Linked DNA regions of Phyllobacterium zundukense. The protein of the gene in region 1 interacts with the protein of each later gene in a pairwise test. Links are inferred from orthologs where the notes say so. Each region holds a gene or a part of one and is shown on either strand. Other genes may lie near its edges. The genes, in order: dnaQ and BLM14_RS15565.

What was found.
Region 2: the proteins of dnaQ (region 1) and BLM14_RS15565 interact in binary tests that used the Escherichia coli proteins (3 or more experiments, as listed by UniProt). The link is inferred for Phyllobacterium zundukense from one-to-one orthologs.

Annotation. Positions count from the first base shown.
Region 1 is NZ_CP017940.1:3,827,815-3,843,561, reverse strand. The notes cover bases 8,606-11,460. They hold dnaQ (DNA polymerase III subunit epsilon), read left to right. Parts: upstream 8,606-9,602; coding sequence 9,603-10,319; downstream 10,320-11,460. Other genes in these bases: BLM14_RS19135 (FxsA family protein), read right to left, coding at 10,998-11,460; secB (protein-export chaperone SecB), read right to left, coding at 10,370-10,876; coaE (dephospho-CoA kinase), read left to right, coding at 8,951-9,532; BLM14_RS19155 (shikimate dehydrogenase), read left to right, coding at 8,606-8,954. Also shown: tRNA uridine-5-carboxymethylaminomethyl(34) synthesis GTPase MnmE, read right to left, coding at 1-1,100; BLM14_RS19185 (thioredoxin domain-containing protein), read left to right, coding at 1,175-3,181; transcription termination factor Rho, read right to left, coding at 3,184-4,449; protoporphyrinogen oxidase HemJ, read right to left, coding at 4,647-5,186; hemE (uroporphyrinogen decarboxylase), read right to left, coding at 5,210-6,241; BLM14_RS19165 (pyruvate, water dikinase regulatory protein), read left to right, coding at 6,655-7,476; BLM14_RS19160 (Maf-like protein), read left to right, coding at 7,520-8,113; more of BLM14_RS19155, read left to right, coding at 8,106-8,605; more of BLM14_RS19135, read right to left, coding at 11,461-11,483; BLM14_RS19130 (Tim44/TimA family putative adaptor protein), read left to right, coding at 11,661-12,356; mltA (murein transglycosylase A), read left to right, coding at 12,377-13,477; BLM14_RS19120 (Smr/MutS family protein), read left to right, coding at 13,474-14,028; BLM14_RS19115 (helix-turn-helix domain-containing protein), read left to right, coding at 14,025-14,396; BLM14_RS19110 (DUF1402 family protein), read right to left, coding at 14,412-15,374; ATP-dependent protease ATPase subunit HslU, read right to left, coding at 15,520-15,747. UniProt on the Escherichia coli protein: DNA polymerase III is a complex, multichain enzyme responsible for most of the replicative synthesis in bacteria. The epsilon subunit contain the editing function and is a proofreading 3'-5' exonuclease.
Region 2 is NZ_CP017940.1:3,097,196-3,113,076, forward strand. The notes cover bases 6,352-9,340. They hold BLM14_RS15565 (DNA polymerase III subunit gamma/tau), read right to left. Parts: upstream 8,758-9,340; coding sequence 6,946-8,757; downstream 6,352-6,945. Other genes in these bases: recR (recombination mediator RecR), read right to left, coding at 6,352-6,442; BLM14_RS15560 (YbaB/EbfC family nucleoid-associated protein), read right to left, coding at 6,604-6,927; BLM14_RS15575 (HIT domain-containing protein), read left to right, coding at 9,043-9,340. Also shown: BLM14_RS15530 (CaiB/BaiF CoA transferase family protein), read right to left, coding at 1-981; BLM14_RS15535 (MaoC family dehydratase), read right to left, coding at 981-1,532; BLM14_RS15540 (glutathione S-transferase family protein), read right to left, coding at 1,726-2,724; ilvD (dihydroxy-acid dehydratase), read right to left, coding at 2,828-4,501; BLM14_RS15550 (lytic murein transglycosylase), read right to left, coding at 4,570-5,826; more of recR, read right to left, coding at 5,837-6,351; more of BLM14_RS15575, read left to right, coding at 9,341-9,447; nudC (NAD(+) diphosphatase), read left to right, coding at 9,490-10,431; BLM14_RS15585 (prephenate dehydratase), read right to left, coding at 10,435-11,298; BLM14_RS15590 (3-deoxy-manno-octulosonate cytidylyltransferase), read right to left, coding at 11,298-12,041; BLM14_RS15595 (c-type cytochrome), read left to right, coding at 12,302-12,943; BLM14_RS15600 (extracellular solute-binding protein), read left to right, coding at 13,055-14,968; BLM14_RS15605 (extracellular solute-binding protein), read left to right, coding at 14,965-15,881. UniProt on the Escherichia coli protein: Part of the beta sliding clamp loading complex, which hydrolyzes ATP to load the beta clamp onto primed DNA to form the DNA replication pre-initiation complex.

The DNA.
Region 1 (15,747 bases):
GCCCGATAGGCAAGAACTTTCAGGAGATCCGCAAGTCCTGTCCCGCTTCGCGTCGAAATCGTCAGATCATAATCTGCTGCAGCTGGAGCAGGAGCCAGATCCGACTTCGTACCAACCTTGAGCATTGCACCAGTCTCTATATCGTTGAGAGCTGGCGCGATCGGGTCAGACAAGTCGATGAGCGCCAAGACCAGATCGGCCGAGGATGCTCGTTCAAGCGCGCGGCCGATGCCGATCTTTTCGACCTTGCCTTCGGTTTCGCGTAACCCGGCGGTATCCGTGACGAGGACGGGAAGGCCAGCAAGATCAAGTTTGATCTCGATCAGATCGCGCGTCGTACCGGGCTCGTCCGATACGATTGCAACATCGCTGCCGGCCAGCGCATTCAGCAGGCTGGACTTTCCGGCATTGGGAGCACCAACAATAACCACACGGAAGCCATCGCGGATAATGACGCCGCGCTTTCCATCAGCAACGTGTTTCCGGATACGCTCTGCCAAGTCCCGCATGGAGTGCCATACCTGATCGGATACCGAACCGGGAACGTCAGCTTCATCGGCGAAATCAAGCTCCGCTTCGATCAATGCCCGCGCTCGGATCAGTTCGGTTCGCCAGGATGCGTATAACTGGGCCTGGGCTCCCGACGAAATCTGCAGCGCGAGCCTTCTTTGGCTGTCGGTTTCCGCGGCGATGAGATCGGCCAGTCCCTCGGCAACGGTCAGGTCGAACTTTCCATTGGCAAAGGCCCGGCGGGTGAATTCACCAGCCTCCGCCATCCGGCAATCCTCAAACGCGTACAGCGCCGATAGCATCGCATCGACGACTGCCTTGCCTCCATGAAGATGAAATTCACCACAATCTTCGCCGGTGAAACTATGTGGAGCGGGGAAAAAGAGCACAAGTCCGCGGTCGATTGCACTGGCCTGGGTATCCTTGAACGTTCGCAGGGCAGCGTAGCGCGCTTCAGGAAGGTTACCGCAAATCGTTTCGATAACGAATCGAGTCTGTGGTCCGGAAATGCGGACAACCGCGACGCCGGAGGGCAATCTGCCGCTGGAGAGGGCGAAAATCGTCTCGCCAAAAACATGGGTCTGTTTCATTTCATTCTGTCCAAGCTTACATTGGAACCTTGTAGACTGCTGCGCTTCATACGAAAAGGGCATGAGAAGTTCCGATGTTTCAGCAAGCCAATCTCCTCGGTCATGAATCCAGTCCCTATCTGCGCCAGCATGCGGACAACCCGGTTCATTGGCGGCCGTGGGGCAAGGCGGCGCTTGAGGAGGCGCGTGCAACAGACAAGCCTATACTTCTTTCGGTTGGCTATGCCGCCTGTCACTGGTGCCATGTCATGGCGCATGAATGTTTCGAGGATGCGGAAGTCGCGGCCCTCTTGAATGCGCTCTATGTCAATATCAAGGTGGACCGCGAAGAGCGGCCGGACATCGATCAGATCTACATGGCAGCCTTGGCAGCAATGGGCGAGCAGGGCGGATGGCCGCTCACAATGTTCCTGACGCCGGAAGCCAAACCGTTCTGGGGTGGAACCTATTTCCCCAAGCACTCGCGCTATGGCAGGCCGGGTTTTCTCGATGTGCTGCAATCGATCAACAGGGCTTGGAACGAAGACCGTTCGCGTGTCGCGCAGAATGTCGAGGCATTGACAACACACGTGAGCGCTCGGCTTGACGCCAAGGCAGAGGCCTCGCCGCTTGATCAGCGCCTGTTCGATCAGTTCTCCGAAAATATCCATGGAATGGTGGATCGTACCAAAGGCGGCCTCTCTGGTGCGCCCAAGTTTCCGAATGCACCGTTTATGGATGCGCTATGGCTGTCCTGGCTGCGCAACGGCGAAAAGAACCATAGGGATGCGTTTCTGCTTAGTCTCAGGACCATGCTGCAGGGCGGAATTTACGACCATCTTGGTGGCGGGCTTTCCCGTTACTCCGTTGACGATGAATGGCTGGTGCCGCATTTCGAAAAGATGCTCTACGACAATGCGCAATTCATTCGCCACGCGACATATGCTTATGCGGAAACCGGCGAGGAATTGTTCCGTAACCGAATCGAAGAAACCATTGCCTGGCTGCAGCGGGAAATGCTGGTGGACGGGCGCTTTGCCTCGAGCCTCGATGCCGACAGCGAAGGCGAGGAAGGTCGATTCTATGTCTGGACCACAGGCGAAGTTCCGGGCAGTCCGGAGTTCGATACGTTCCGCCGGGTTTATGATGTGAGCGAGCAGGGCAATTGGGAAGGCAAGACGATCCTCAATCGCTTGCACTCACTCGACGTGCTTGACGTCGAAAGCGAGGAACAATTGAAACAGGCGCGCCAGGCGCTCTTTGCTCTCCGCGAAAACCGCATTCGCCCTGGCCGCGACGACAAGGCATTGACGGACTGGAATGGCCTGATGATCCGCGCACTCGCCGAGGCCGGCCGTGCATTCGAGCGCAAGGATTGGCTGGATCTCAGCCTTACCGCATATCGTTCCATATCCGAATCGATGATCGATGGCCGGCTCCCGCATTCAGTATTGGGCGATTCGCGCCTGTTTCCTGGGCTATCCTCCGACTACGCGGCGATGATCAACGCGGCTCTTTCGCTTTATCAGGCGACGCAGGACGGGACATATATTGACGACGCGCGCCATTGGCTCACCATGCTGGACAAATGGCACAGGACTGACGACGGCAACTATGCCCTCAGCGCATCGGACAGCGCGGATGTCATCATCCGTGTGCGTGGCGATCAGGATGAGGCCATCCCAAGCGCCACCGGACAGATCATGGAAGCCATCGCCCGTCTGGCGGTGGTCACGAGTGACGAGACATTGCGGCAGCATGCGGAACGAATTGCCGAGAATGCGCTCGGCCGGGTGCTGCAGCAGCGCTATGGCCAGGCTGGTGTTCTCAACAGCGCCAGTCTCCTGCTCGAGCCGATGAAGCTCGTGCTGGTTGCGCCAGACAAGAACCACCCGTTGATGCAGGTGGCTGACCGCCATCCGGATCCGCGGCGCGTGGACATCTGGATCCCCTTCAACAAGGACAAGAAGATTGAACTCCTGCCCGGCGGCGGAGAGACAACGATAAAAAAACCCGCGGCCTATTTGTGCCGCGGGCTTGTATGTCTTGCACCAGTGGCGACAGAAGAAGCACTTGAAGCGCTTTTTCGCCCAACTTCGTAGGGTTATGTATTCATCGAGTCGAAGAACTCGCCGTTGGTCTTGGTCTGCTTCAGCTTGTCGATGAGGAACTCGATCGCGTCGGTCGTACCCATCGGCGCGAGAATACGGCGAAGAACAAAGATCTTCTGCAGATCCTGACGCGGCACGAGGAGGTCTTCCTTACGCGTACCGGATTTGAGGATATCCATTGCCGGGAAGATACGCTTGTCGGCGACCTTCCGGTCGAGCACAATTTCCGAGTTACCGGTTCCCTTGAATTCTTCGAAGATGACTTCGTCCATGCGGCTGCCGGTATCGATCAGGGCTGTCGCGATGATGGTCAGCGAGCCGCCTTCCTCGATGTTACGAGCGGCACCGAAGAAGCGCTTCGGGCGCTGCAGGGCATTGGCATCAACACCACCAGTCAGTACCTTGCCGGATGATGGCACGACGGTGTTGTATGCGCGGCCAAGACGGGTGATGGAATCGAGCAGGATAACCACATCGCGGCCATGTTCAACGAGGCGCTTAGCCTTCTCGATGACCATTTCCGCCACCTGAACGTGACGGGAGGCCGGTTCGTCGAAGGTCGAAGACACGACTTCGCCCTTCACGGAGCGCTGCATGTCGGTCACTTCTTCCGGCCGTTCATCGATCAGGAGAACGATGAGATAGCATTCCGGATGGTTGGCAGTGATCGAATGCGCGATATTCTGTAACAGGACGGTCTTACCGGTTCGCGGCGGTGCAACGATCAGCCCGCGCTGGCCTTTGCCGAGCGGCGCCACCAGATCGATCACGCGAGCGGAAAGATCCTTGGTCGTCGGATTTTCCAGTTCCATCTTGAAGCGCTCATTCGGGTAGAGCGGCGTCAGATTGTCGAAGTGGATCTTGTGGCGGATTTTTTCCGGATCTTCGAAATTGATCGTGTTGACTTTCAGAAGGGCGAAATAACGCTCACCTTCTTTCGGTCCACGGATCGGGCCCTCGACCGTATCGCCTGTCTTCAGCGAAAAACGCCGGATCTGCGATGGCGAGATGTAGATGTCATCAGGGCCGGGGAGATAATTGGCATTGGCGGAACGCATGAAGCCGAAGCCATCCTGCAGGATCTCGACAACACCTTCGCCGATGATTTCGACTTCTTGCGAAGCCAGTTTCTTCAGAATGGCAAACATCAATTCCTGTTTGCGCATGACGCTGGCGTTTTCGACCTCAAGCGATTCGGCAAAAGCGAGAAGATCGACCGCAGTCTTGTTCTTGAGTTCTTGTAATTTCATTTCCTGCATGTGTGCGGAACTCTTAATTCTATTGGTTTGAAATGGGGAAGGGAAATGACGATGCCTGAATGCAGTGCCACTGAAAATGGCTGAGGCTTGCTGTGGCGGTATTTCCAGAGAGGAGGCCCTTATCTAGCCAATCATGGCGGCAAGGGCAAGAGGTTTCATGAGTGGTATTGATATCTGACCGCAGTTTTTGTGATTGATCAAAATGGCTTTATGATGACCATGAGAACAATGATAATCATGAGAACCGTTGGCACCTCATTCATCATGCGCCAGAAGCGTGCCGGTTTCTCGTTCCGGTCCTCGGCAAACAGCCGCACGGCCTTGGAAAAATACCCATGCACGCCCGATAAAATGAGAACTGCCAGAAATTTCACATGGAACCAGCCATCCATATAGGCCGCCGATTGCCACGCGAGCCACAAACCCGCGAGCCAGGTTATCCCCATGGCCGGATCGATGATAGCCTTCAGCAACCGCTGTTCCATGACCTTGAATGTCTCTGACTGGGCAGAGCCGCGTTCGGCAGCGCAATGATATACGAACAAGCGTGGCAGATAGAGCATACCTGCCATCCATGAGATGACGGCGATAACGTGGATCGCCTTCACCCACAAATAGGCACTGTCGGGGTACAGCAAAACCAGTGCAATGACGCAGATCGCGACCACCGCCCCGATCGATCGCGGCAAGAGCGGAACTTTCCGTGAGTTGCTCTCATCCGGTCTTGTGGTCGTCATGCTGTCGTCCTTGCCGATTATGGTTATTTTCGCCGGGTAGCCTGGCGCACGCGGTGAACCATCTGTTCAACATGCGATACCGGCGCATCCGGCGTAATTCCATGGCCAAGATTGAATATCAGTGGCCCCTGACCGAGAGAATCCAGAATGGCATCGACACCTTCATCAAGGGCGCGACCACCGGCAACGACCCGCAAGGGGTCAAGATTCCCCTGAACCGCGCCACCACCCTGAAGTGACGATGCCATTGAAAGCGGCACCGACCAATCCAGTCCGAGGGCCGTCACTCCGGTACGTTCCCGGTAATTGACATAAAGCGCGCCGGCACCCTTTGGAAAACCGATAATCGGCACACCCGGGTGAACGGCCCGGACCTTTCTGACGATACGCGCTACCGGTGCTACGCAAAACTGCTCGAAGCAGGCTTCGTCGAGAACGCCCGCCCAGGAATCGAAAATCTGCACGGCATCGGCGCCAGCATCGATCTGCCGGATCAGATATTCAGCTGAAACATCCGCAAGTTCATCCAGCAGTTTCCGGAAGGCTTCGGGGTTGCGATAGGCAAAAAGCCGGGCTGGAGCCTGATCAGGCGTTCCATGACCGGCAATCATATAGGTCGCCACGGTCCAAGGAGCCCCGCAGAAGCCAAGCAGTGTTGTCTCCGTGGGGAGCTGCTGCCGCAAGAGCCGCACCGTCTCATAGACCGGCTCCAGGCGATCCGCAGCACCACTGGATTCCAGCCAGAATATTCCATCGACGTCGATCGGGGTCATCACGGGCCCGCGTCCCTCTTCGAAATGAAGATCGCGCCCAAGCGCATGCGGGACAACCAGGATATCTGAAAACAGAATTGCCGCGTCAAAGCCAAAACGGCGAATGGGCTGCAGGGTCACCTCAACAGCAAGGTCAGGGGAATAGCAGAGATCGAGAAAACTTCCGGCGTTTTTCCTCACTTCCCTATATTCGGGGAGATAGCGCCCAGCCTGGCGCATCATCCAGATCGGAGGAGGAAAAACAGTCTCGCCTCCAAGGACTTTCATCACTTTGCGAACCATTGTCAGTCTCTCCGGCCTTGTCTTACAAAAAAGAAATTTAGATCTAATTTGGTTTTTCTGATTCTTAGAGTCTGTTTGTATCGGGAATTACCACAATGCCAGCATTTTCCCACAGTCTTGAATTTCAGCGAAAACTCAGGAAAACCATAGGTTGAATTTCGAGAAGAACGTGGAAACTGCCATAAATATAATCATTACAATGGCTTAACATATTGCTAACTGTGAATAAATATGTGGAAACCTGCGGAAGAAAGGCGAACTATCGCAACAATCCCCAGATTCCTGTTGCTGCCGACAAAGACATCCACAGCCAGGCTCGCTGTGGATGACTTGCCAATAATTCACATGGCTGCCATCAGTTGTGGATGCTTTGGCTGATTGTCCCCAGCCATCAACAGGAGATGAAAATTTCTGTGACGAAACCGGTAAATTACTTTCATCTTCATATGATTTCTGATGCGACCGGAGAGACTCTCATTGCCGCAGGGCGCGCGGCGGCAGCACAATACGCCCACGCACGGGCCATAGAGCATGTTTATCCGCTGATCCGGACGGAAAAGCAGATCAAAAAGGTCCTTGATGGGATCGATGCCGAGCCGGGTATCGTGCTCTATACGATTATCGATCAGCGGCTCGCCGCGATGATCAATGATGGTTGCGCGGCGATCGGTGTTCCTTGTGTATCTGTTCTCGAGCCGGTCCTGAGTATTTTCCAGTCCTATCTTGGTGCGCCGGCGGGACGACGCGTCGGCGCCCAGCATGTTCTCAATGCTGAATATTTCCGGCGGATCGATGCACTCAACTTTACGATGGAACATGATGACGGCCAGCTACCGCCGGATATAGAAGAGGCGGACGTCATTCTGATCGGCATATCGCGCACATCGAAGACACCGACAAGCATCTATCTTGCCAACCGGGGGATCAAGACCGTCAATGTTCCAATTGTTGTCGGCGTTCCAATCCCGGACGTGTTGATAAATTCCGAAAGGCCGCTGATTGTCGGGCTGGTCGCTTCAGCGGAACGAATATCGCAGGTTCGTCAGCACCGGGTACTTGGGGCAACGCACGGCTTCGACGCCGATCAGTATCTCGATCGCGCCAATATCATTGAAGAGCTGACCTATGCCCGGCAGATCTGCCACCGGCACAATTGGCCGATGATCGATGTCTCACGCCGTTCGATCGAAGAAACAGCTGCTGCTGTTCTTGCCCTGCGCGCCGAGGGACGATAACGGAACTGGGATCAACCTAATCTCCGGCAACGAAGAAAAGACCATGGACATTATCCTCGCCTCCAAAAGCCCGTTCCGCGCCATGTTGTTGAAAAATGCCGGCGTTGCATTCACCGCGCAGTCCGCGGATATCGATGAGCGCGCGGTGGAGGCACCACTCTACAACAGCGGTGCTACACCGGAAGACGTGGCTTTGGTTCTCGCGGAAGCAAAGGCGATCGATGTCAGCGAGCGCAATCCTGCAGCGCTGGTGATCGGTTCGGACCAGACCCTCTCCCTCGGTGACCAGGTCTTGCACAAGCCGGAAGATATGGAAGGCGCGCGGCGGCAGTTGCTGAAACTGTCGGGACAGACACATCACCTCAACAGCGCGGTTGTTCTCGCCAGGGACGGACAGACGCTGTGGCGGCATGTCTCTGTCGCTCGCATGACCTTGCGCGATCTTGATCCCGGTTTTATCGGTCGGCATTTGTCACGTGTCGGTGCGGTCGCACTGCAGAGCGTCGGCGCATATCAATATGAGGGGGAAGGGGTGCAGCTTTTCGAAAAGGTCGATGGCGACTATTTTACGATTGTTGGCTTGCCCCTTTTACCGTTGCTTGCAGAATTACGTCACGAGGGAGCAATCGATGGCTAGGGCTTTTGTCACGGGCCTTCCCATTCACCATTCACGCTCGCCGCTGATCCACGGCTACTGGCTGAAAAAATACGGTTTGGTTGGTTCCTACCAGGCGATCGAGATAGCGCCGGAAGGCTTTGCTGATTTCGTTCATAGTCTGCAAGGAAATGGCTATGCGGGTGGCAATGTCACCATTCCCCACAAGGAAAGCGCTTTTGCGCTGTGCACCAGGCACGATGAGGCCGCCGAGGATATCGGTGCGGTCAATACATTGTGGTTCGAAGAGGGCGTGCTCTGCGGTGGCAATACTGACGCCTATGGTTTCGTTGCCAATCTCGACGCGGTGAGTCCGGGTTGGGATCGACGCAAGTCGGCGCTGGTGCTCGGTGCGGGTGGTGCCAGTCGCGCGGTGGTCTATGCCTTGAAGCAGCGGGGATTTGATGATGTCCGCATCGTCAATCGCACCGTTGACCGGGCACGCGAGCTGGCGGACCGTTTCGGCACGGGTATAAGTAGTCATGAATGGCGCGCAATTCCCGAGTTGCTGAAAGGTGCTGAATTGATCGTCAATACCACTTCGCTTGGCATGGAAGGCAAGGAAGACGGTGCTGTCGATCTGTCGCTTGCTGACAGGGACGCGCTGGTGACAGACATTGTCTATGTGCCGCTGCAAACACCCCTGCTGAAAACGGCGCGCGTGTGTGGGCTCGAAACCGTCGACGGCCTTGGCATGCTGTTACATCAGGCTGTGCCCGGCTTTGAACGCTGGTTCGGCGTCAGGCCGGACGTTACGCCGGAACTGCGTACGCTCATCCTGGCCGATATGGCAATGTCTGACTTAAGCGGACAATCCAGATGATCGTCCTTGGTCTCACGGGTTCCATCGGCATGGGGAAATCGACCTCTGCACAGATGTTTGTCGATGAAGGCATCCCGGTCTATTCGGCAGATGCGGCAGTGCATCGGCTCTATTCCGGTGCTGCGGCCCCGCTGATCGAAGCAGCATTCCCTGGAACCACCGAAAATGGCAAGGTTGATCGCGCCAAGCTGTCTACAGCGGTCATGGAAAAGCCGGAAGCGCTGGAAAAGCTCGAGGCAATTATTCATCCGCTGGTACGCGCCGAAGAAAATGAATTTCGCGACAATGCGCAGTCACAGGGTGCAAATCTGATCGTCCTCGACATCCCCTTGCTCTTTGAAACCGGAGCCGAAACCCGGGTCGATAAGGTACTTGTCGTAACGGCCCCGGCGGATGTCCAGCGAAGGCGCGTTCTTGAGCGTCCAGGTATGACACCGGCGAAGTTGGGCGCCATTCTGGCGCGTCAGACGCCGGATGCGGAAAAGCAGGCCCGGGCGGATTTCGTCATCGACACGCGCCATGATTTCGATGTGACCCGCGCCGCGGTCCGCAAGATTATCAGCCTCCTGTCAGGATAGGCGGGGACAGAACCCATCCCCCCTTGCCCGAATGGGCCAATTCGTGGAACTTGGGCACAAGGGTGATTCCATGCGCGAAATCATATTCGATACGGAAACGACAGGTCTGGACCGGCTGGATGACCGGATCATCGAGATCGGCGGGGTCGAGCTTGTCAACCGGTTCCCGACCGGACGGACGTTTCACGTCTATATCAATCCCGAGGGCAAGACCGTGCACCCGGATGCGCTCGCGGTCCACGGGATCAGCAATGATCAGCTGGCCGACAAGCCGCTTTTCGCCGGTATCCTCCATGATTTTCTCGATTTCATCGATGGAGCCAAGCTGATCGCGCACAATGCGATGTTCGATATGGGCTTTGTCAATGCAGAGCTGAACCGTCTCGGCCATCCGCCAATACACAATGATCGGGTGGTCGACACATTGGCACTCGCCCGGCGTAAGCACCCGATGGGTCCAAACTCACTCGATGCTCTTTGCCGCCGCTACGGCATCGACAACAGCCATCGCACCATGCACGGGGCGCTCCTGGACTCCCAGCTTCTGGCGGAAGTCTACATCGAGCTGATCGGCGGCAAACAGGCGGCTCTCGGCCTGACAATTGCGGATCAATCGAACAACCAACGAGCCAGCGACGCAGCGGGAACAATCACGATTTCGCGCCGGCCAATAACCCTTCAGCCTCGATTGACCGATGCCGAAAAATCGGCTCACGCCAAGCTGGTGGAAAAGATTGGCGAAAAGGCGATCTGGAACGAACGCAGCGCCTCTCTCGAACTTCAATAAAAAACCCGGGCCTGGACCCGGGTTTTCGCTTTTTCGAAAGCAGGTTCGGCTTAGCTGACTTTGGCCTTGGCCTGTTCTTCGGCCATACGCTGCTGGAACATCTGAGCGAAATCGATCGGATCGATCATCAGTGGCGGGAAACCGCCATTGCGCGTTGCCTCGGCAATGATCTGACGGGCGAACGGGAACAGCAGGCGCGGGCATTCGATGAACAGCAGCGGCAGCAAGTGCTCCTGAGGGAAACCGACGAGACGGAAAACGCCGCCATAGACGAGTTCCGCATTGAACAGGACTTCCTTGCCTTCTCCAGCCTTGGCCGAAAGTGTCAGGACAACATCAAAGTCGTTCTCGGCGATCGGATTTGCATTGACGTTGACATTGATGCTGATGCCGGGAGCCTTGTCACGCGGACGCAGGGAAAGCGGAGCGCCAGGGCTTTCGAAAGAAAGATCCTTCACATACTGCGCCAGAATATTCAGCGTCTGCTGCGGGGCAGTTCCATCGCCATTGGTCACTTCGTTGCCGTTCCCGGCCTTTTCATCAGGCTTTTGAGCCATTGTCTGGAAACCTTCTTCTGTTACGTCCGCTTATGCACGGTTATCGAATGAATGATGGCTCGCTAGCATGTGTGTCTTGGCGAGGCAAGGCACGCACTCTAATCCTATCGTTTCATTCGTGCTACGGCTTTGGGTTCCAGGGCGAGTCTGGATCCGGCTTGCTGGTATAATCTTCCGGATCAAGTTCGATGACACGGTCCTTGATGCGCGATGTTCCGGGCCGGGACGCACCGCGGCCGCCGGACTGGACCACAACCACGCGGTCGCTGATGAACCGCCAGCCGATGTCACGCACGGCCGGGATGAACAGCAGCAAACCGATAATGTCGGTAATGAAGCCGGGAATGATCAACAGGAACGCGGCAAAGACCAGCATAACGCCGTGAACCAGCTCCCGCTTCGGCGTGCGACCGGCGGCCGTTTCCTCGCGGATTTTCTGGATGAGCCCAAAGCCCTGCAGGCGCAGCAAAAAGACGCCCAGGAAGATCGACAGGAATATGAGACCAAGCGTTGCCAGCACGCCGATTTTGCTGCCGACCACGATGAAACCAGCGATTTCCAGAAATGGGAGCGCCAGGAGGAGCAGAGGCACGAGAGACGATCGCAAACTAATTTACCTTTCAGAGGACATATCGGGATATTATCCATACCCGGCGTCAATTTCATGCCTATATAGGCAAGCAAGATGAGCATTTGTATGATTGTGTTTGGCAATCTATATGATTTTGGTATTTCGGCGGAAGATCGAAGGCCGCAACGAACTTTGGGATGAATGGCAGGCGACATGGAATATCTGGACTTCGGAACAATTTTTTTCTTCGTGGCTGCGGTGGTGATCTTTCTCCAACTGCGCAAGGTCCTTGGGCGGCGCACCGGCAACGAGCGCCCACCGTTCAATCCCTACACGCGCACAGCCGAGGTCGATGACAAGCCAAAGGCAGGCGACAATGTCGTTTCCCTGCCGCGCCGCGGTGAAGTGAAGGAAAGCAGCTTCGAGAAAATCGATGCAATCGCCAAGCCGGGCACGCCACTGAATGACGGTTTGCGCGCAATCCAGAATGCTGACCCATCCTTCGAACCCGCGAAATTCCTCGAAGGCTCGAAAATGGCTTATGAAATGATCGTCATGTCATTCGCCGATGGTGACCGCAAGACGCTGAAGTCCCTGCTGTCGCGCGAAGTGTTCGATGGTTTTGTCGCGGCCATTGCTGACCGGGAATCGCGCGGCGAAAAGGTGCAGTCGTCTTTCGTCGGCATCAACAAGGCGGAAATCATCGGTGCGGAGATGAAGGGCACCGAGTCCCACGTCACCGTGCGGATTATTAGCGAGCTGATTTCGGCAACGCTCGACAAGGACGGCAATGTGATCGATGGCGACAAGGAATCCGTCGCCGAAGTCAAGGATGTCTGGACCTTTGCCCGCGACACACGTTCGAAAGATCCGAACTGGAAGCTGGTCGCAACCGAAGCCGAAGACTGATCAATCGGGACTGAATAACCATGCTGTCGCCCCTGTTCCAGCCGGTGGATTTCAAAGACTGTCCCGGCTGGGAAGATGACAACCAGCTGGAGTCATTTCGCGCCTTCGTTCGCTCTGCGGAGCGCGTCCGGGAAAAGCCGTACAAGTCGGGTTCGCTCGGCATCAGTTTTGACGCGCTTGCGCCAATTTTAGCTGATTCACGTGAAACATTGGTCGAAACCGATCAGCAGGCACGGCAGTTTTTCGGGAAATGGTTTCAGCCGGCCCTAATAGAAAGCACAGAATCGAATGACGGTTTCGTCACCGGTTTCTACGAACCGGAGGTCATAGCATCGCCGGTTCGCACCGACCGGTTTACAGTCCCATTTCTCAGCCGCCCCACCGATCTCGTCGATATCGACGACAGCAACCGCCCCGATGGGTTCGATCACTATTTTGCCTTTGCCCGGGAAACGCCGGCAGGTCTCGTCGAATATTTCGATCGTCCTGCAATTGAAAGCGGCGCGTTGGACGGCCAGGGTCTGGAAATCGCGTTCGTCGAAAGTCCTGTCGATGCCTTCTTTATCCACGTTCAAGGTGCGGCACGACTGAAAATGACCGATGGCCGCCTTCGCCGCATCACCTATGCGGCCAAGACCGGGCATCGTTTTACCGGCATCGGCAAGATCCTGCTCGACAGCGGCGAGATAGCGCCGGAAAACATGTCGATGCGGTCGATCCGCGTCTGGCTTGCCGATCATCCGGAACGGGCACGGGCACTGATGTGGAACAACCGGTCCTATATTTTCTTTCGCGAGGCCGAGGTCGATAATGAATCGCTTGGTCCAATCGCCGCGGCCAAGGTGCCGCTGACCGGCGGCCGGTCTCTCGCCGTTGACAGGCTGCTGCACACATTCGGGACACCATTTTATATCCACGCCCCTGATCTGAAGGCTTTCGGCGGTGATCACTTTGCGCGTCTAATGATTGCGCAGGATACCGGCTCGGCCATCGTCGGCCCGGCGCGGGGCGATCTCTTTGCCGGCTCCGGCAATGCGGCGGGCGAGATTGCCGGTGGCATTCGCCACAAGGCCGATTTCTATGCGCTGGTTCCGCGCTCCCTTCTGGCACAAAACGCATGAAGAAGAAGGCGCTAGGCGGATTCGCCACTCTGGAGGACAGGATTCTCTGGGAGACTGTTGCCAAATCCGCAAGGCCGCTGAAGGGCAAGGAAAAGCCAACCTTTTTGATCGATGAACGACAAGAACAGAAGGCACTTCACCTATCGGCGCCAGAAAGCACCAGGCCGGTCCCATCGGCGATTTCCGATGTAAAACCGGCTCAACCGCAGCGTCTGCATCCGATCGACCGCCCGACGCACAAGAAAATCGCAAAGGGCCGCGTCGTTATCGAAGCCAGAATCGATCTGCACGGACTCACCCAAAGCGAAGCCTATGGCCTCCTCCTCGGTTTCCTGCAGCGCGCGCATCTGCGAAAGCTGCGCCATGTTCTTGTCATCACCGGCAAGGGATCTTCTTTTGGTAGCGACGGTGTGTTGCGTCAGGCCGTGCCTCTATGGTTTGCGACGCCGTCGTTCCGCATTCTGGTCAATGGCTATGAGGATGCAGCGCGCAACCATGGCGGTACGGGCGCGATTTATGTCCGCATGCGCCGGTCGCCGGAGGCGCCATGACCCCGTTTGGCGAAAAACTCCGTGACCTGCGCGCCGAACGCAGCATTTCGCAAAAGGACATGGCCAAGGCAATCGGCGTGTCTGCGGCCTATCTCTCAGCACTGGAACACGGAAAACGTGGTCAACCGACGTGGGACAAGTTGCAGCGCATTATCCAGTATTTCAATATTATCTGGGACGAGGCGGAAGAGCTGCAGCGATTGGCTATGATATCGGACCCCCGTATCACCATCGATACGGCCGGTCTTTCACCTGCAGCGACGGAACTTGCCAACCTGCTGGCCGCAAGAATCGGCGAAATTGACACAGACATGGCCAAGAGCTTGATCCAGAAGCTGAAAACCTTACCGGAAAAACGCAAACGCTAACGGGTGGTTCTTCAATCAGAAAAGCGCCCGAAGCTGGTCGATTTTCTCATTGACCAGCCAGCCATAATAATTCTCTTCCGGTAATAGCGGCTCTTCACCATTGGCCAAGCGAGCAGCATTGGCATCGGCCAGCGCACGCGCACGCCCATCGGGGCCGCCCGTATTGTAAAGGGTTGCGGTGATACCCGGATTTCCCGAGATATCGAAGTCGGCAACGCGGCGGTAGACATCGATCGAATGTTTTAGCGCTGCTGCCATATAGGGCAGCGTCAGGTCGGGATCCATGATCGTCTTGTAAACATCCGCCGCATGGTCGGCATCGAGCTTCGGCAGTCCCGAATAGCGACTTACCATGTCAGTCATCTGCAGTGCGATCAGGGGACTAAGCTGGCCAAGGCCAAAACTCTGCCCCGCGTAGAAAGGCTGGAAGAATACGGCGCTGAAACGATTGTCTGGAAAGCGCTTGCCCCCAACCGTCTTACCCCGGAAATCCTGTTCCCAGACATCCTCACGGCAGGTCCATAGGCGCAGGCTGTCCTTGAACTGCGCGCAGGCTGAAAACTGCGGCCGTTTGACAAAATCGCCAATGGTCTCGCCCTGGTAGTCGAAGCTCAGGCCTTGCTGGACGTAGGAAATGGCCTTGACGTAGTAGGTCTGCAGGCGGTCATAGGCATCGACATTGTAGGTGTGTTCGCCAACAAGGGCGCCGACAATGTGAACAGGATCGATCCCGTAGGTACGGGCAACGCTGGCAATCTTCGATCGCAGCTTGGAATCAGTTTTCAGCAGATTGTAGATCTTCTGATATTTCGCTTCATAGGTGGTGTTCATCTCGCGCGTCCGCTTGGCGGAAGCGGCGGGAACGCCGGGCTGGCTCTCATTGCGATTGCCTTCCGGTACGACAGTTACGGCCGCTGCCGGTTGCAAAGCTGAGAGCAAAAAACAACTCGTCGCGAAAAGGATCAGGTGGCGTTTCATCATCGGTCCAAAGTTTCGGTCGGGCGATCCGAATAACGCCTTGCTTGTTCGAAAGCCAGAAAAACCTCACCACCAGCATCGTTGGAGCAAAAAATGCCCCCCTCGCAGGGTCGAGGGGGGCAGTCGTGACAGGCGATGACTGACGCTAGAGTATGAAGCGCGACAAATCCGCGTTCTTGGCAAGGTCGCCGACAGTCTCGCGTACATATTTGGCGTCGATTGTGTGTTCGGCACCGGATTTGTCGGGTGCATTGAACGAAATGTCGTCGAGTACACGTTCCATCACGGTCTGCAAACGCCTTGCACCGATATTCTCCACCGTCGAGTTGAGGTCGACTGCGATATCTGCCAGGGCATCGATCGCATCGTCAGT
Region 2 (15,881 bases), 730 kb from region 1 along the record:
CTCCTCCCAGTTCAGTACCTTGGCACACCAGATATCGGCCGGCTCAAGAACGGCAAGCCAGTGCTCCGTGGTTTCCGTCGCGAGCTTGGCTCCGATGATGCGCTTGATCTCGTCGCGTGCGGTGAACCAAGAGGCGGGCACATCGCGATAGGGCGCGAGCTCCTCGAGCTCCAAAAGATCTGCCAGTTTCGGCAATGGCGTCATGGCCAGTGCCAGATAGCTGTCACTGGTTTGATATACGCCATAAGGCGCGGAGAGATAGGCGTGGGCGCTGCGGAAATCCGAACGCTTCGGCAGGCGACGGCCATCGTTCAAATGTGTGGTCAGCACTTCGAACTGGAAGTCGACAAGCGATTCCAGGAGACTGGTTTCGATATGGCTGCCCTTGCCGCTGATGCCGCGGCGTACCAGCGCGGCGAGAATGCCCTGCACGGTCGCCGCACCGGCGAGCATATCGCCGACCGCGAGGCCGAACGGCACCGGACCCTGACTCTCGTCGCCGTTCAGCCACATCAGGCCGGAGCGCGACTGCGCCAGCAAATCCTGACCCGGACGCGCCACCCATGGGCCCTCTTCGCCATAGCCGCTGATACTGGCATAGACGAGGCGTGGATTGATCGCCTTGACCGCTTCATAGTCGAGACCGAGCCGCTTGATCACACCGGGGCGGAAATTCTGGATGAGCACATCGGCCTTGGCCAGCAATGTCCTCAGCGCCGCAAGATCGGCCTCGTTCTTGAGATCGATGGCAAGGCTTTCCTTGGCGCGGTTGATTGCATGGAAAATGGTCGAATCGCCGCCGATTTCCGTATCGCTGAGATAGAGCCGGCGGGAGAGATCGCCGCCATCCGGACGCTCGACTTTGATGACGCGGGCTCCGAGATCCATCAGCCGCAGCGAAGCATAGGGGCCTGACAGGAACTGGCTCATATCGACGACAAGCAAGCCTGTCAGTGGTAGTTCGGTAGTCTCGGCAGTCATTATTTCTCGGTCTTTCCAATGAAATCGGCGGGGTTCTGATATTTCACTGTCTGCAGGTGCTCGCAGTAGAGGACGAGTTCGCCCTCATTCTTGAACACTTCGTAGCTGGCGCGGATCAGTCCCAGTTCCTTGTAGCGCGGGCGCTTATCCAGATTGGTGCGGATGGTGTAGATCGTGTCGTCGAGGAAGACCGGCTTGATGAAGCGCAATTTGTCATAGCCATAGGAAAAGGCGTTGACGCAATTGGTCGCGACAAGGCCAAGCCCAGCCGAAAACACGAAGGCTCCGGCAACGAGCCGCTTGCCAAAAATGCCCTCGCTCTCGGCGAACATCTGGTCCTGTACGTAAGGGTGAATATCCGTGACCAGCATGTTGAAGAGATGGCTGTCGCTCTCCGAGATCGTCCGGCGCAGCGAGCGGATTTTCTGGCCTACCGGCCAGTCCTCGTAGAACCAGTTTTCCGCATTCCACACCGGCAACGCTGCATGATCGGCCGGCATATTTTTCGGATGGGTAGTGGAAACACCAACTGTCGGTGCAAAAGCAGTCATCGCTGCATGCCCCCGTCATCCGGACGAACGCGCACTCCAAATGGCATCTCCCATCCTCCCCATATCTTCTCTTGTGAATATCTTTTTCACATATGGGTATGAATGACAAGGCTGTTGAATGGCAAAAATAGAAACCCCGGATCAAGGCGCTGATCCGGGGCACAAATCCGCAGGGTTGCCTCATTGCTGGTGCTCAGCGCCGGATAATTCCCTTGCCGAGCAGTCGCTCGCGATCATGCGGCCCTTCGAGATCAAGCACAGGTCCGAGCGGCACGATACCGGTCGGATTGACGTGGGCGATGGAATAATACCCGGCCTTGATGTGATCGATCTTCACCGTAGAGCGCACATCCTGCCACTGGTAAAGCTCGCGCAAATAATTGGAAAGATTGTGATAATCGCAGAGGCGGCGGATATTGCACTTGAAGGCGCCATGATAGGCGGCGTCGAAACGCACCAGGGTCACGAACAAGCGCCAGTCCGCCTCCGTCAGATGGTGGCCAGCAATGTAGCGATGGTCCGTCAGGTGCGCTTCTACCCTGTCGAACGCCTTGAACACATTGGCCGCCGCCTCGTCATAAGCACCTTGAGACTTGGCGAAACCGGCACGGTAGACGCCGTTGTTGATGTTTTCATAGATCAGATCGTTCCATTTATCGATCTCGGGGCGCAGTTCTTCCGGGTAGAAGTCCCAGTTGTCGCCCGTCACGCCATCAAAGGCCGTGTTTAAGATGCGGATGATATCGGCCGATTCATTATTGACGATCCTCCCCTCCTTGCGATCCCACAGCACCGGGACGGAAACCTTGCCCGTATAGTTTGGTTCGCTCGCCGTATAGAGCTGATAGAGGTAGCGGATCGGTGGCGCCTTGGGACCAGCGTCCTGCGATTCCGCAAAGGTCCAGCCATTCTCCCCGATTGCCGGTTCGGCGACCGAAATGCGGATGATCTCGCGCAAACCCTTGAGGTTGCGGAAGATCAGCGTACGCGACGCCCAGGGGCAGAGGTAGGAAACGAACAGTTGATAACGATCCCGTTCTGCCGGAAATGCCGGTCTACCGGACGCATCGGGCTGGCCGTCGGGCGTGATCCAGTTGTGGAAATGCGTGGCTTCGCGGTGGAATGCGCCGCCCTTCATTTCGCTGGCGGCGACATCGCCCTTGACCCATTGCCCGTTCACCAAAGCTGGCATCTGTCTTTTCCCGACCATTGACAAGGCGTCAGGATCGCATTTCACCGCGCTCTTTCATACCAGAGAGGCTTTGACAGACTGTATTTGCCTCCAAGACAATATGTCAGTCCGTGACCGCTCCTTCGCTTGCCGACTTTGCCAGCTTGGCGAATTTGGCCAGCACACCCCGCGTATACCGCGGCGGCGGCTGTTTCCATTGCTTGCGGCGTGCCTCGATCTCAGCCTCACCAACCTCAAGTTGCAGCAGTTGCCTGTGGGCGTCGATGGTGATCGTGTCGCCTTCCTGAACCAGCGCAATGGTGCCGCCTTCGAAAGCTTCCGGGGTGACATGGCCGACGACCATGCCCCAGGTTCCACCGGAAAAGCGGCCATCCGTGATAAACCCGACACTTTCGCCAAGGCCGCGGCCGATGATGGCCGAAGTGGGCGCCAGCATTTCGGGCATGCCGGGTCCACCCTTCGGTCCAAGATAACGCAGAACCAGCACATCGCCGGGCCTGATCTTATCGGAAAGGATCGCATCCATGGCTGACTGTTCGTCGTCAAAGACGCGTGCCGGTCCCTGGATGACGGGATTTTTCAGGCCGGTGATCTTGGCGACCGCACCGCCGGTCGCGAGATTGCCTCTCAGGATGGCGAGATGCCCTTCCTTGTAGAGCGCCTTGTCGATGGGGCGAATGATGTTCTGATCGGCAGGCGGCGCATCCGGAATATGCGCAAGCTCCTCGGCAAGTGTGCGTCCGGTGATGGTCAGGCAATCGCCATGCAGGAGGCCCGCATTCAACAGGATCTTCAACACCTGCGGAATGCCGCCGACCTTATGCAGATCCACCGCCATATACTGTCCGGATGGCCTGAGATTGCAGATCACCGGCACCTTGCGGCGCACACGCTCGAACTCATCGAGCGTCCATTCCACTTCCGCCGCATGCGCGATGGCAAGGAAGTGCAGCACGCCATTGGTCGAGCCGCCTGTCGCCATGATCAGCGCCACGGCATTCTCGATGGATTTGCGCGTGATGATATCGCGTGGCCGGATATTCTTGCGCACGGCGTCGACCAACACGCGTGCCGATTCCGCAGTGCTGTCAGCCTTTTCCGCATCAGGATTGGCCATGGTCGACGACGACATCAGCGACATTCCCAGCGCTTCGAAGGCTGAACTCATGGTGTTGGCGGTGTACATGCCACCGCAAGAGCCAGTCGATGGACAGGCATGGCGCTCGATACCTTCGAAATCCTCCTCGCTCATCTTCCCGGCCATGAAGGAGCCGACGGCCTCGAAGGATGAGACGATCGACAGGTCCTTGCCCTTCCAATTGCCCGGCTTGATGGTTCCGCCGTAGACATAGATGGAGGGCACATTGGTGCGGGCCATTGCGATCATCCCGCCCGGCATGTTCTTGTCGCAGCCGCCGATCACGAGAACGCCGTCCATCCACTGGCCGTTGACGCAGGTCTCGATGCAATCGGCGATTACTTCGCGCGAGATCAGCGAATATTTCATGCCTTCGGTGCCCATCGCCATACCATCGGAAATGGTCGGGGTGCCGAAGATCTGCGGATTGCCACCTGCCGCCTTCACCGCGGCGACAGCCGCATCGGCCAAAGGCTGCAGGCCCGCGTTGCAGGGCGTGATTGTCGAATGGCCATTGGCAATGCCGATCATCGGCTTGTCGAAATCAGCCTTTTCATAGCCAAGTGCATAATACATGGCACGGTTGGGCGACCGCGCAACGCCTTGGGTAATGTGTTTCGATCGCTCGTTGGCTGGCATGATTTGGCTCCCATTCTCGATACGAGAATAGTTTTAGAGCTTTTCGAGACGGGAACGAAAGGAATTCTTCAGCGAATAGCCTTGATCAGGCTCCTGTCGGGAAAGCAGGTCGGCGCCGTGCCCTGTTTCGCCTGCCAGTCACCGATCGAGCGGCGGGTCTTGAAACCCGGGAAGCCATCCGCACCCCCGGCGTCATACCCCTTTTTCTCCAGCACCTTCTGCAGACCGGCGATGTCCGAACGATTGAGCCCGCCAACGTCACCCCAGCCAGCAGAAAAGCCGGTCGCCCCACGCGCGATGCGATCCCCGACATGACCGATGAACAACGCGTAGAGATCGCTCATATTGTATTCCTTGAGAACGTAGAAATTCCTGGTGACGATGAAGGCCGGGCCATGCCGCCCGGCCGGCATCAACAGGAAGCCTTCGCGCTTGGTCTCACTGGATGGAAATGGCTTGCCGTTGACACGAGTGATGCCGAGCTTTTCCCAGGCTGAGAAGGGCTTGCCCTGATCCGGGCCCTCGAGCGCACAGCTGACGCTGCCGGGAACATTGACCTCGTAGCCCCAGTCGCGACCGCGCTGCCAGCCATATTGCGCGAGGTAATGCGCGATGGACCCCAGCGTGTCCGGCACCGAGTTCCAGATATCGCGCTTACCGTCGCCGTCGAAATCCACCGCGTGCTCGATATAGGAGGTCGGCATGAACTGCGGCTGACCCAGCGCGCCCGCCCAGGAGCTCTTCATGCTGCCAGCGCCGATGTAACCCTTCTGAACGATCTCCAGCGCCGCAACAAGTTCCTTACGGAACATGTCCTTGCGCGTTGCCATGAAGGCCTTGGTGCCGAGAACCGTGAACGCATTGTAAGGGATCTTGACGCTGCCATAACCGCTTTCGCGGCCCCAGATAGCCAGGACGATCTCGCCCGGCACGCCGTACTTGTTTTCGACCGCCTTCAATATCCGCGCATATTGCCCGGCTCGCGCCGTTCCGCCGGTGGTGACCGCGTTCACCGTCTTGGCGTTGAAGTATTTACCGGGCGAGCCGAACTCGGTCTGCACCTGTTTTTGCGGCGTCTGTGCCTTCTCGCCAGGCATCACCAGATCCGGCAGATCGAAGTTCAGCGTCACACCGGTGAATGCCTGATCGAAGGTCGCTTTGGAAACGCCCTTCGCCTTGGCTTCCGGCCAAAGATTATTGGCAAGCCAGGATTGAAACTGTGCTTCGATCTCGGGTTTCGACGCCGCCAATCCTGCACCTGCCGACAGGCTGAGAAACACTCCGATCACCGCCCCAAGGGCAAATCTCAATGGGCGTGCTATCAAAGCGTTCTCCCTAAAGTGATGTTCGGGCGCGCAATGCCGCCGTCAATGTTCCTTCGTCGAGATAATCGAGTTCACCTCCTACCGGCACGCCATGGGCAAGCCTGGTGATTCGAACATCGAAGCCTGCAAGCTGGTCGGTGATGTAATGGGCCGTCGTCTGGCCCTCCACCGTCGCGTTGACCGCGAGGATTACCTCCTTGATTTCGCCTTCCGCCACCCGGCCAACGAGCGTCATGATGTTGAGATCGTCCGGCCCGATACCGTCGAGCGGCGACAGCCGCCCGCCAAGCACGTGGTAGCGCACATTCATCGACCCTGCACGCTCCAGCGCCCAGAGATCGGAAACATCTTCGACGACGATGAGCGTCCCAAGTTCGCGGCGCGGATCGGTGCAGATCATACAAGGATCGGAGGTATCGACATTGCCGCAGGTCGAGCAGATGCGCACCTTTTCGGCAGCATCCTGCATGGCCGAACCCAGTGGAATCAGCAGTGCCTCTTTTTTCTTGATGAGATGCAGGGCCGCCCGACGGGCGGAACGCGGCCCGAGCCCCGGCACTTTGGCCAGCAGCTGGATCAGGCGTTCAATTTCAGGACCGGCGATTCGCTTCGACATGTCGCCTTTTTATCTCCCCCCTTGCGGGGGAGAAAGCGATTTCAGCATCTTGGCTCTTGCCAAGTGCTAGAAATCGCAAGAGAGGGGATAGTGAGCCACATATCCAGCAGAATCCCCTCTCTTGGGCTTTCTAAGGATTTAGCAAAGAAGCCGCCTAAGCGTCAAAACGGCAGCTTGAAACCGGGCGGTATGGGCAATCCGGCGGTCAGCGCCTGCGTCTTCTCGGCCATGATCGCCTCGACTTTCGCCTTGGCCTCATTGTGCGCGGCGATGATCAGGTCTTCGATGACTTCGATGTCATCTTCCTTGAACAGCGACGGATCGATGGTCAATGCCGTCAGCGCACCCTTACCGGAGAGCTTGACGGTGACGAGACCGCCGCCCGCATGCCCTTCCGCCTCGAGCGCAGCAATTTCTTCCTGCATCGCCGCCATCTTGGCCTGCATTTCCTTGGCCTGTTTCATCATGCCCATTATGTCACGCATGGAAAAAACTCCTGTTCGTCAGTCATCTTCTTCGACGGGCGCGAGCGCATCATCGCCCAGCACGCCGCCGTTCGTCATTTCGCCGTCAGTTTGCCCGGCGGGTGTCGCGATGCGCACATTGATGATCTTGGCGCCGGGAAATTTCGACAGGATCGCCGCCACATCCGGATCGGCGCGAGCATCGCTCAACAGCGAGTTACGTTTTGCCGTTTCGGTTTCATTGATCGTGGCACTGCCCTGCTCACGCGACAGTGAGACCATCCAGCGGATGCCCGTCCAGTCGCTCAGCTTCTGTGACAGGTCGGTCAAAAGCGTCTTTGGCGCATTGTCGGTCAAGTTGATCTCAAGCCGTCCAGGCTTGAGGCTGACAAGGCGCACGCAGTTCTTGACCATGATCTTGAACTGCATGTCGCGCTGCTTTTCGGCCAGCGCAATGATGTCCTCGATGCTGTCCACTGGCACCGCGGGTCCTTCTTCGACCGCTGGCGGTGGCGGAGCGATCGGCTCGGGCCGCGCTGCCGGTTCCACCAGAAGCATGGTGGCGCCGCCATTGGAGCTGACCGAGCCGCGCGACGATGCCACCGCATCGGTAGCGCGCGCCATGGGTGCGCCACCATTCCCGGGGCGCGGTCCGTCGGCGCGCGGCGCTTGCGGCAAGAGCGATCCGCCATCCTCCAGTGATTTCAACGCTTCATCAAGCGTCGGCAGGTCGGCGGCGTGAGCCAGCCGGATCAGCAGCATTTCTGCCGCCTGAACCGGGCGGCTGGAATTATCGACCTCGGTAATACCTTTCAGCAGCATTTGCCAGGTACGCGATAGGACCCGGATGGAAAGCTTCCCGGCAAAATCCCTACCGCGTGTGCGCTCGTCTTCCGACAGCGAAATGTCATCGGCGACATCGGGTGTGAAACGGATTCGCGTCACCAGATGGTTGAAATCGGCAAGATCGGTCAGGACCACACTTGGATCTGCGCCGACATCATACTGCGCCCGGAATTCCCGCAGGGCCGTAGCGACATCACCGCGCATCAGCATCTCGAACAGATCGATGATGCGGGCGCGGTCAGCAAGTCCAAGCATGGAGCGGACTGCGTCCGCATCGACAGTGCCCGCACCGTGGGCAATGGCCTGATCGAATATTGACAGTGAATCGCGCACGGACCCCTCGCCTGCCCGGGCGATCATGCTCAGCGACGCATCGTCTACGGTGATCGCTTCCAACTCGGCGATCTTCTTCAGGTGGCGGATCAAAACGCTGGTGTCGATACGGCGCAAGTCGAAGCGCTGGCAGCGCGACAGGACCGTGATAGGAACCTTGCGTATTTCCGTTGTGGCAAAGATGAATTTGACGTGCGGTGGCGGCTCTTCCAGCGTCTTCAACAGACCGTTGAAGGCCTGATTGGAGAGCATGTGCACTTCATCGATGATGTAGACCTTGTAGCGCGCCGACACCGGGCGGTAGCGCACCTGTTCGATAATCTCGCGTATATCGTCGATACCGGTATGGGAGGCGGCATCCATCTCGATCACATCGACGTGCCGCCCTTCCATGATCGCCTGGCAATGTTCGCCGGGCACAGACAGGTCGATCGTGGGCTTGTCGATTTCCGCGGTCTTGTAATTGAGCGCGCGGGCCAGAATGCGGGCCGTGGTGGTCTTGCCGACACCGCGTACACCGGTCAGCATCCACGCCTGCGCGATGCGCCCGGTCTCGAATGCATTGGTCAGCGTGCGGACCATCGGCTCCTGGCCGATCAGATCATCAAAATTCTGCGGGCGATATTTGCGGGCGAGCACGCGATAGGCGCTGTCTGCCGTTTTGGTGTCCATCGCGTTTGATTCCGCTCCTGCATTAACTTCTCGCGTGCGTCACAAGTTTGGACCGCCATGCACCGCAGCGTCAATGCCGCTTGACGGCTTTGACACAGGCCAGGTGACAAAGAAGAAGGGTGGGAGGCTGGCACGGCGACCCGTGCCTGGCTCGTTGGGGCTGCTTCCTTCCGGACCTGACCCGGTTGGCGAGTGGCTCGTCCACCACCAACCTCCCGAGGCTCATATCGTCAATTCAGACGCAAAAAGCAAGCGGGACAGCGAAAAAACTGTTATCTAGGATGAATCATGACTTTTACGCTCGATAGTAAGCTTGCAGCTGACACATATTCCATTGCAAGGCTAGGCCTCTGCGATCTGCGCCTGATGAATGACCGCCGCTGGCCCTGGCTCATCTTGGTGCCCCAACGCCCCGGAATCTGCGAGATTCATGAATTGACCCCGCTGGATCAGACAATGCTGACTTTCGAGACGGGGATTGCGGCACAGGCTCTGAAATCTGTGGTTAATTGCGAAAAGATCAATACAGGCGCGCTCGGCAACATCGTTCGCCAGCTGCATCTGCATGTGATCGCCCGCAATACCGGCGATCCCGCCTGGCCCGGACCTGTCTGGGGGTACGGCACGCGCGAACCTTATGGCGAAAAAGACGCAAGGGACTTTGCGAGCGCCATACTCAAGGCTATCTAGTCAATATAGTCCCATTCCGGACCGGTTTTCTGGAGTTCACCCATGTCGTTTCGCCTCTTTGATGTTCCGGAAACGGAAGCGAGCCATTTCGTCGGCTTTGCCGGCAACAGGATCAATCGCCATTCGGAAAAGCGTAGCGACGATGTTGTGACCCTTGCGTTGGCAAATGCCAATGCACGGATGCTGCTGATCGGACAGGGTCAGGTGCTGGTTACCCAGGGCGATACAGGCAATGCGCTTTTCGGCCTGGACAAGGCTGCAGCCCTTTTGCCTGCTCCGAACAAGACCATCTATCTTGGCATGCAGGATGATATGCCGATTCTCGCATCGCCAAGCGGCTTTGATTTCAACGCTTTGCCTGAGGCGATCAAGGCGATCGACTACCGCTCTGTCTATACGCAGGGCCTCATTCCGCCCGACCAGCTCGGCGCAATGGCGCAGGCAGTGTCGCTTCTGACGTGGCACGAGAATCACACGTTCTGCGGGCGCTGCGGGACCGAAACCGTTATGCGTGACGGCGGCTACCGGCGCACCTGCCCCAATTGCGAGGCCCAGCACTTCCCCCGCACCGATCCGGTAGCGATCATGATGGTGGTGCGCGGCGACAAATGTCTTCTGGCGCGCGGCGCGCATTTCGGCCCGGGCATGTATTCGTGTCTCGCCGGTTTCATCGAGCCGGGTGAAACAATCGAAAATGCTGTGCGCCGCGAGACGCTGGAGGAAACCAACCTGCCGGTCGGCCGTGTGCTTTATCACGCCAGCCAACCCTGGCCCTTCCCCTATTCGCTGATGATCGGATGCCATGCCGAGGCGCTGTCCGATGATTTCACTCTCGATAGAGCCGAACTTGAGGATGGCCGCTGGTTTTCGCGCGAGGAAGTCGCCACGATGCTTGACCGCACCCATGCGGACGGGCTGATGACCCCGCCGCCTGGTGCCATTGCCGCCCACCTCATCCGAAGCTGGGTCGATAGCGGGGTCTAGACCCTACTCTTCTTCGCCCTGCGTGCTGCGGAAGGTCGTATCCGCCGGGTAAACGCCGAGGATACGCACTTCCTTGGAGAAGAACTCCAACTCGTCCAGCGCGTGCGCGACGTTCTTGTCTTCTGGATGGCCTTCGATATCAGCATAGAACTGCGTGGCGGTGAATTTGCCGTCGATCTGGTAGCTCTCGAGCTTGGTCATGTTGACCATATTGGTAGCGAAACCGCCCATGGCTTTATACAGCGCCGCCGGAACGTTGCGGACGCGGAAAACAAAGGTCGTCATCATGAGCTCGTCGGAGGCGCGAGGTGCCCATTTCTTGGTCTTGTTGAGAACGACGAAACGCGTGACGTTGTTTTCGGTGTCCTCGACATCCTCTTCCAGAATATCAAGGCCGTAAAGATCCGAGGCGAGACGCGGCGCCAGTGCGGCCATTGTCTTGTCGTTGACATCGGCAACAAGCCGCGCTGCGCCCGCTGTATCTCCGGCAATTACCGGCTTCCAGCCGTTCTTGCGGATATATTTACGGCATTGGCCAAGCGCGTGGATGTGGCTGTGAACGGACGTGATGTCGCTGCGCTTCGTGCCTGGCAGGACCATCAGCTGAAAATGGATCGGCAGGAAATACTCGCCGACTATATGCAGGCGCGATTCCGGCAGGAGATGGTGAATATCGGCGACACGGCCGGCGATTGTGTTTTCGATCGGGATCATGGCAAGGTCAGCGGCGCCGCTTTCAACTGCGTTGAACGCATCCTCGAACGTCGGGCAAGGCATCGGCTCCATCTCGGGAAACATGTTGCGGCAGGCCGTGTCGGAATTCGCGCCGGGTTCCCCCTGGAAGGAGATGCGGTTGGTCTTAGCCATTATCGATTGCCTTTTGTAGAAGTAAGAATGTCTCGTGCCCGTTCGAGATCTTCGGGGGTATCGACGCCGAGCGGCACCGAATCGACGATTTCCACGTCGATGCGCATGCCTGCCTCCAGCGCACGCAGCTGTTCGAGGCGCTCGCGCCGCTCCAGCGGCGACGGGCCAAGACCAACGAAACGCTCGAGCGCAGCGCGCCGATAGGCATAGAGCCCGATGTGATGATAGAGCGGACCGTCGCCCCATGGCGCGGTGGCGCGGGTAAAATAGAGCGCCCGCATCCGGTCCTCGCCGATCGGCGAGCCGATGATCTTCACCACGTTCGGATTGGTCTTCTCGTCGTCGCGGCGGATCTCGACGCCGAGCGTGCCGATGTCGGCGGGGCCGTTCTGCAGCGGCAACAGCGCACGCTTTATGATATCCGCCTCGATGGTCGGCAAGTCGCCCTGCACATTGACCACAGCATCGACGGTACCGTCAGGATCCAACGCCAGCAGCGCCTCGTAAATGCGGTCCGAGCCGGATTCGTGATCGTTGCGCGTCATGACCGCTTCGAGGCCGTGGGCTTCCACGGCTGACTTCACATCGAGGCTGTCAGTCGCTACCACGGTGCGGCCAAGCCCCGCAGCCTTGGCCCGCTCAGCTACATGCACGATCATCGGCTTGCCGGCAATATCGGCCAAGGGTTTGTCTGGAAGCCGGGTGGAAGCCATTCGGGCAGGTATAAGTGTCAGTATTTTCATCGTTGCACATGCGCCTACGGTGTCAAAAAGTCTCAGGCAGAACCGCCCTTATATGTGTTGCAAACGCAAAGCAAAAGACCTAGTTTCCGCGCGATCACGAGGGGACTCTCGTCACAAAATGCAGCGATCTGCATTGACCAGATATTGAGAACCTCCGCAAGTGTGTTGAACACAAAGCTCCTGTATTGCACTGGCAAGCGCGAACAGGAACTCCGCGTCCAGCACATTTGAACAGGACACAAATGGAGCAATGATCGACGATGGAATCGACCCCATTCAACAAATATGCCATGGCGTTTCTGGCAACCGTATTCGTTGTCATGACGGCAGGCATCCTGTCCGATTTCATATTCGACTCACATGCACCCGAAAAACCCGGCTTTATCATCGAGGCCGCCGAGGCTGGTGGTGAAGCTGAAGCTGGCGCCCCAGCTGCTGCCGCCGTGCCGATCGCGACGCTTCTGGCTTCTGCCGATGCGGCCCGCGGCGAAGCGATTTTCAAGCGTTGCGCTGCCTGCCATACGGGCGATAAGGGCGGAGCGAACAAGGTTGGCCCAAACCTTTGGGACATTGTCGACCGTCCGATCGCAACCCATGCAGGCTTCAGCTATTCCGGCGCCATGAAGGATTTCTCCAAGGGCGGCGCTGAAAAGTGGACCTTTGATCACCTCAACCACTTCCTGACTTCACCGAAGGGCTACATCAAAGGCACGGCCATGGGCTTTGCCGGCGACAAGAAGGACAATGAGCGCGCCGACTTGATCGCTTATCTGCGCACCCTGTCCGACAGTCCGAAGCCTCTGCCTGCTGCCGATGCAGCTCCGGCCGGCGACGCAGCCAAGCCCGCTGAGGGCGCAGCCGCCCCAGCCGAAGGCGCTGCCCCTGCAGCCCCTGCCAACTGAGGTCGACAATCAGAGCATGCGAAAGCCGGGCCAAGTGCCCGGCTTTTTTGTATCAACACCGCGTGTTTTTTCAGCGAAGGCCTGTTCTCTGCCGCATTTTCTCTTAGACTGATGATCAAAGAGAACCTGTGGAGACTTGATTTGCGATTTCGCCCGTTTGTTGCCAGCCTTGCCTTCCTCGCCTTCGCCACCCTTGGCACCTTTCAGAATGCACATGCGGCAGAACCGGAATGGCGGCATGCAACGAGCGTCTTGGGCGAACCGAAATACGGTCCGGATTTCAAACACTATGACTATGTGAATCCGGATGCCCCGAAGGGCGGTACGCTAAACCAGACCAGCTATGGTTCATTCGACAGTCTCAATCCATTCGTGGTTCAGGGAGTCGCTGCAGCAGGGTTTCCGAGCACCGTCGGCGGAGGGCTGCTCTATGACACGCTTCTCAGCCAAGCACTCGACCAGCCTGCAACGAACTACGGCCTCATTGCAGAGGCCATGGCCTATCCGGATGATTTTTCGTGGGTCAAATTTCGCCTGAGGCCGGCGGCCAGATGGCATGACGGCCAGCCAATTACCGTTGATGATGTGATATGGTCATTTGAGGTTCTGAAGGCGCAAAGTCCCGTCTATAACAAATACTATCACGATGTGACCAAGGCCGAGAAAACCGGGGATCACGAGGTCACATTCACCTTCTCAAGCGCTGGAAATCGCGAGCTGCCGAGCATCATGGGCGATTTTCCGGTTCTGCCGAAGCACTGGTGGGAGGGGAAAGATGCCTCCGGCAAGCAGCGCGATATAACCAAACCCACGATGGAAATTCCGCTTGGGTCGTCTGCTTACAAGATCGAAAGTGTCGTCCCAGGCAAGACAATCGTGTGGAGCCGTGTCGCGGATTATTGGGGCAAGGACTTGCCCGACAATGTGGGCCGGAATAATTTCGATCGTGTCCGCTACGAGTATTTCCGCGATCAGAACGCCGAATGGGAAGCTTTCAAGAAAGGCGGTTTCGAGGATTATCGCGGTGAAGCAAGCATCGGTAAATGGATGCGTGAGTATGATTTTCCTGCCTTCAAACGCGGTGATGTCATCAAGGCGGTGTTCCCCTTGCGCTCTTCAGGACGCATGCAGGGATTTCTCATCAATACCAGGCGAGAGAAATTCGCGGATCCAAAAGTCCGTGAAGCCCTGAACTGGGCCTATGATTTCGAGAGCATGAGCAAGAACCTGTTCTTCGGCCAGTACAAACGCATTAACAGCTACTTTTCCGGATCGGAACTCGCCTCAAGCGGCCTGCCCACGGGGAAGGAGCTGGAGATTCTTGAGACGGTGAAGGGCGAAGTGCCTGCAGACGTGTTTACAAAAGAATACAAGCTGCCCGTTTACGATACCCCGCAGTCACAGCGGGATAATCTGCGCCATGCGGTCATGCTGCTGCGCGAAGCCGGTTACGACCAGAAAAACGGAAAACTCGTCAACACCAAGACCGGCGCGCCCCTTGCGATCGAATTTCTGGCGGACGATCCTTCCGATGAACGCTTCATCGGGCCATTCATGGCGAACTTGCGCAAGCTCGGCATCGATGCTCAGATACGCGTTGTGGATAGCGCGCAATATACGGCGAGACTGAATGATTTTGATTTCGACATAACAACGCCGAGCGTGGTCCTGAGCCAAAGCCTGTCACCAGGTAATGAACAGCGTGATTTCTGGAGTTCCGCGGCTGCGAACATACCGGGCAGCCGCAACTATATGGGCATCAAGAACCCGGCGGTCGACAAACTGATCGATCGGGTGATCTTTGCCAAGGATCGCGAAGAGCTGGTTGCCGCGACCCACGCGCTCGATCGCGTTCTGCTGTGGAACTACTACGTCGTACCGCAATGGTATGACGACCGGATCAAGATCGCTTATTGGAACAAGTTCGGCATGCCGGAGAAGCAGCCCGACTATGTCGGTATTGACCCGTTCTCCTGGTGGGTCGACACCACCAAGGAGCAGGCTCTGAAGGCCCGTGCCGAATGATCAATCGCCGCGATCTCCTGAAAGTCTCCAGCGCGACGATCCTGACTGCAATGGCACCGCGCCTCGCGCTGGCGGAAGTGGCGACGGGTGTGCCCCTGCACGGACTCTCGGCCTTTGGCGAACTGAAATACCCCAAGGATTTCACGCATTTCGACTATGCCAACCCGGATGCGCCGAAGGGCGGCACATTTGCCTTCTCGCCGCCGAACTGGCTGTTCAACCAGTCACCGCAAACCTTCAACACGCTCAACACCTTCTCGGCGAAGGGCGACGCGCCACCACGGATGGAACTATGTTTCGATACGCTGATGGCTTCGGCGCTCGATGAGCCGGATTCCATTTACGGGCTGGTAGCGGAGACCGTGACCGTCTCCGCCGACCGCAACTCGTTCGCATTCAAGCTGCGACCGGAAGCACGGTTTCATGACGGTTCGCCTCTGACAGCCCATGATGTCGTCTTCAGCTTCCAGACGATGCAAAAGAAAGGCCACCCCGAGCTTCTGCTGCTTCTCACGGAAATGAAGGAAATCGTTGCGGAAGATGATCGCACGCTTCGCATCACCTTCACCGGCAAGCACTCCGATCGCGCCATTCTCGACGTCGCCGCCAATATGCCGATCCTGTCAAAGACCTGGTATGAGACCCGCGATTTCGATGCTTCGACACTGGAGCCGCCGCTTGGCTCGGGCGCCTATCGCGTTGGCAGCGTTTCCGCCGGTCAGGGCATCGAGTATGAACGGGTTGTCAATGACTGGGCCAAAGACCTGCCGGTGCGGCGCGGGCTGAACCATTTCAACCGGATCAAGATTGATTTCTACCGCGACCGTCAGCCGCAATTCGAGGCCTTCAAGAAGGGCGATATTTTCTGGCGCATGGAACACACGGCCAAGACCTGGGCGATCGAATATAATTT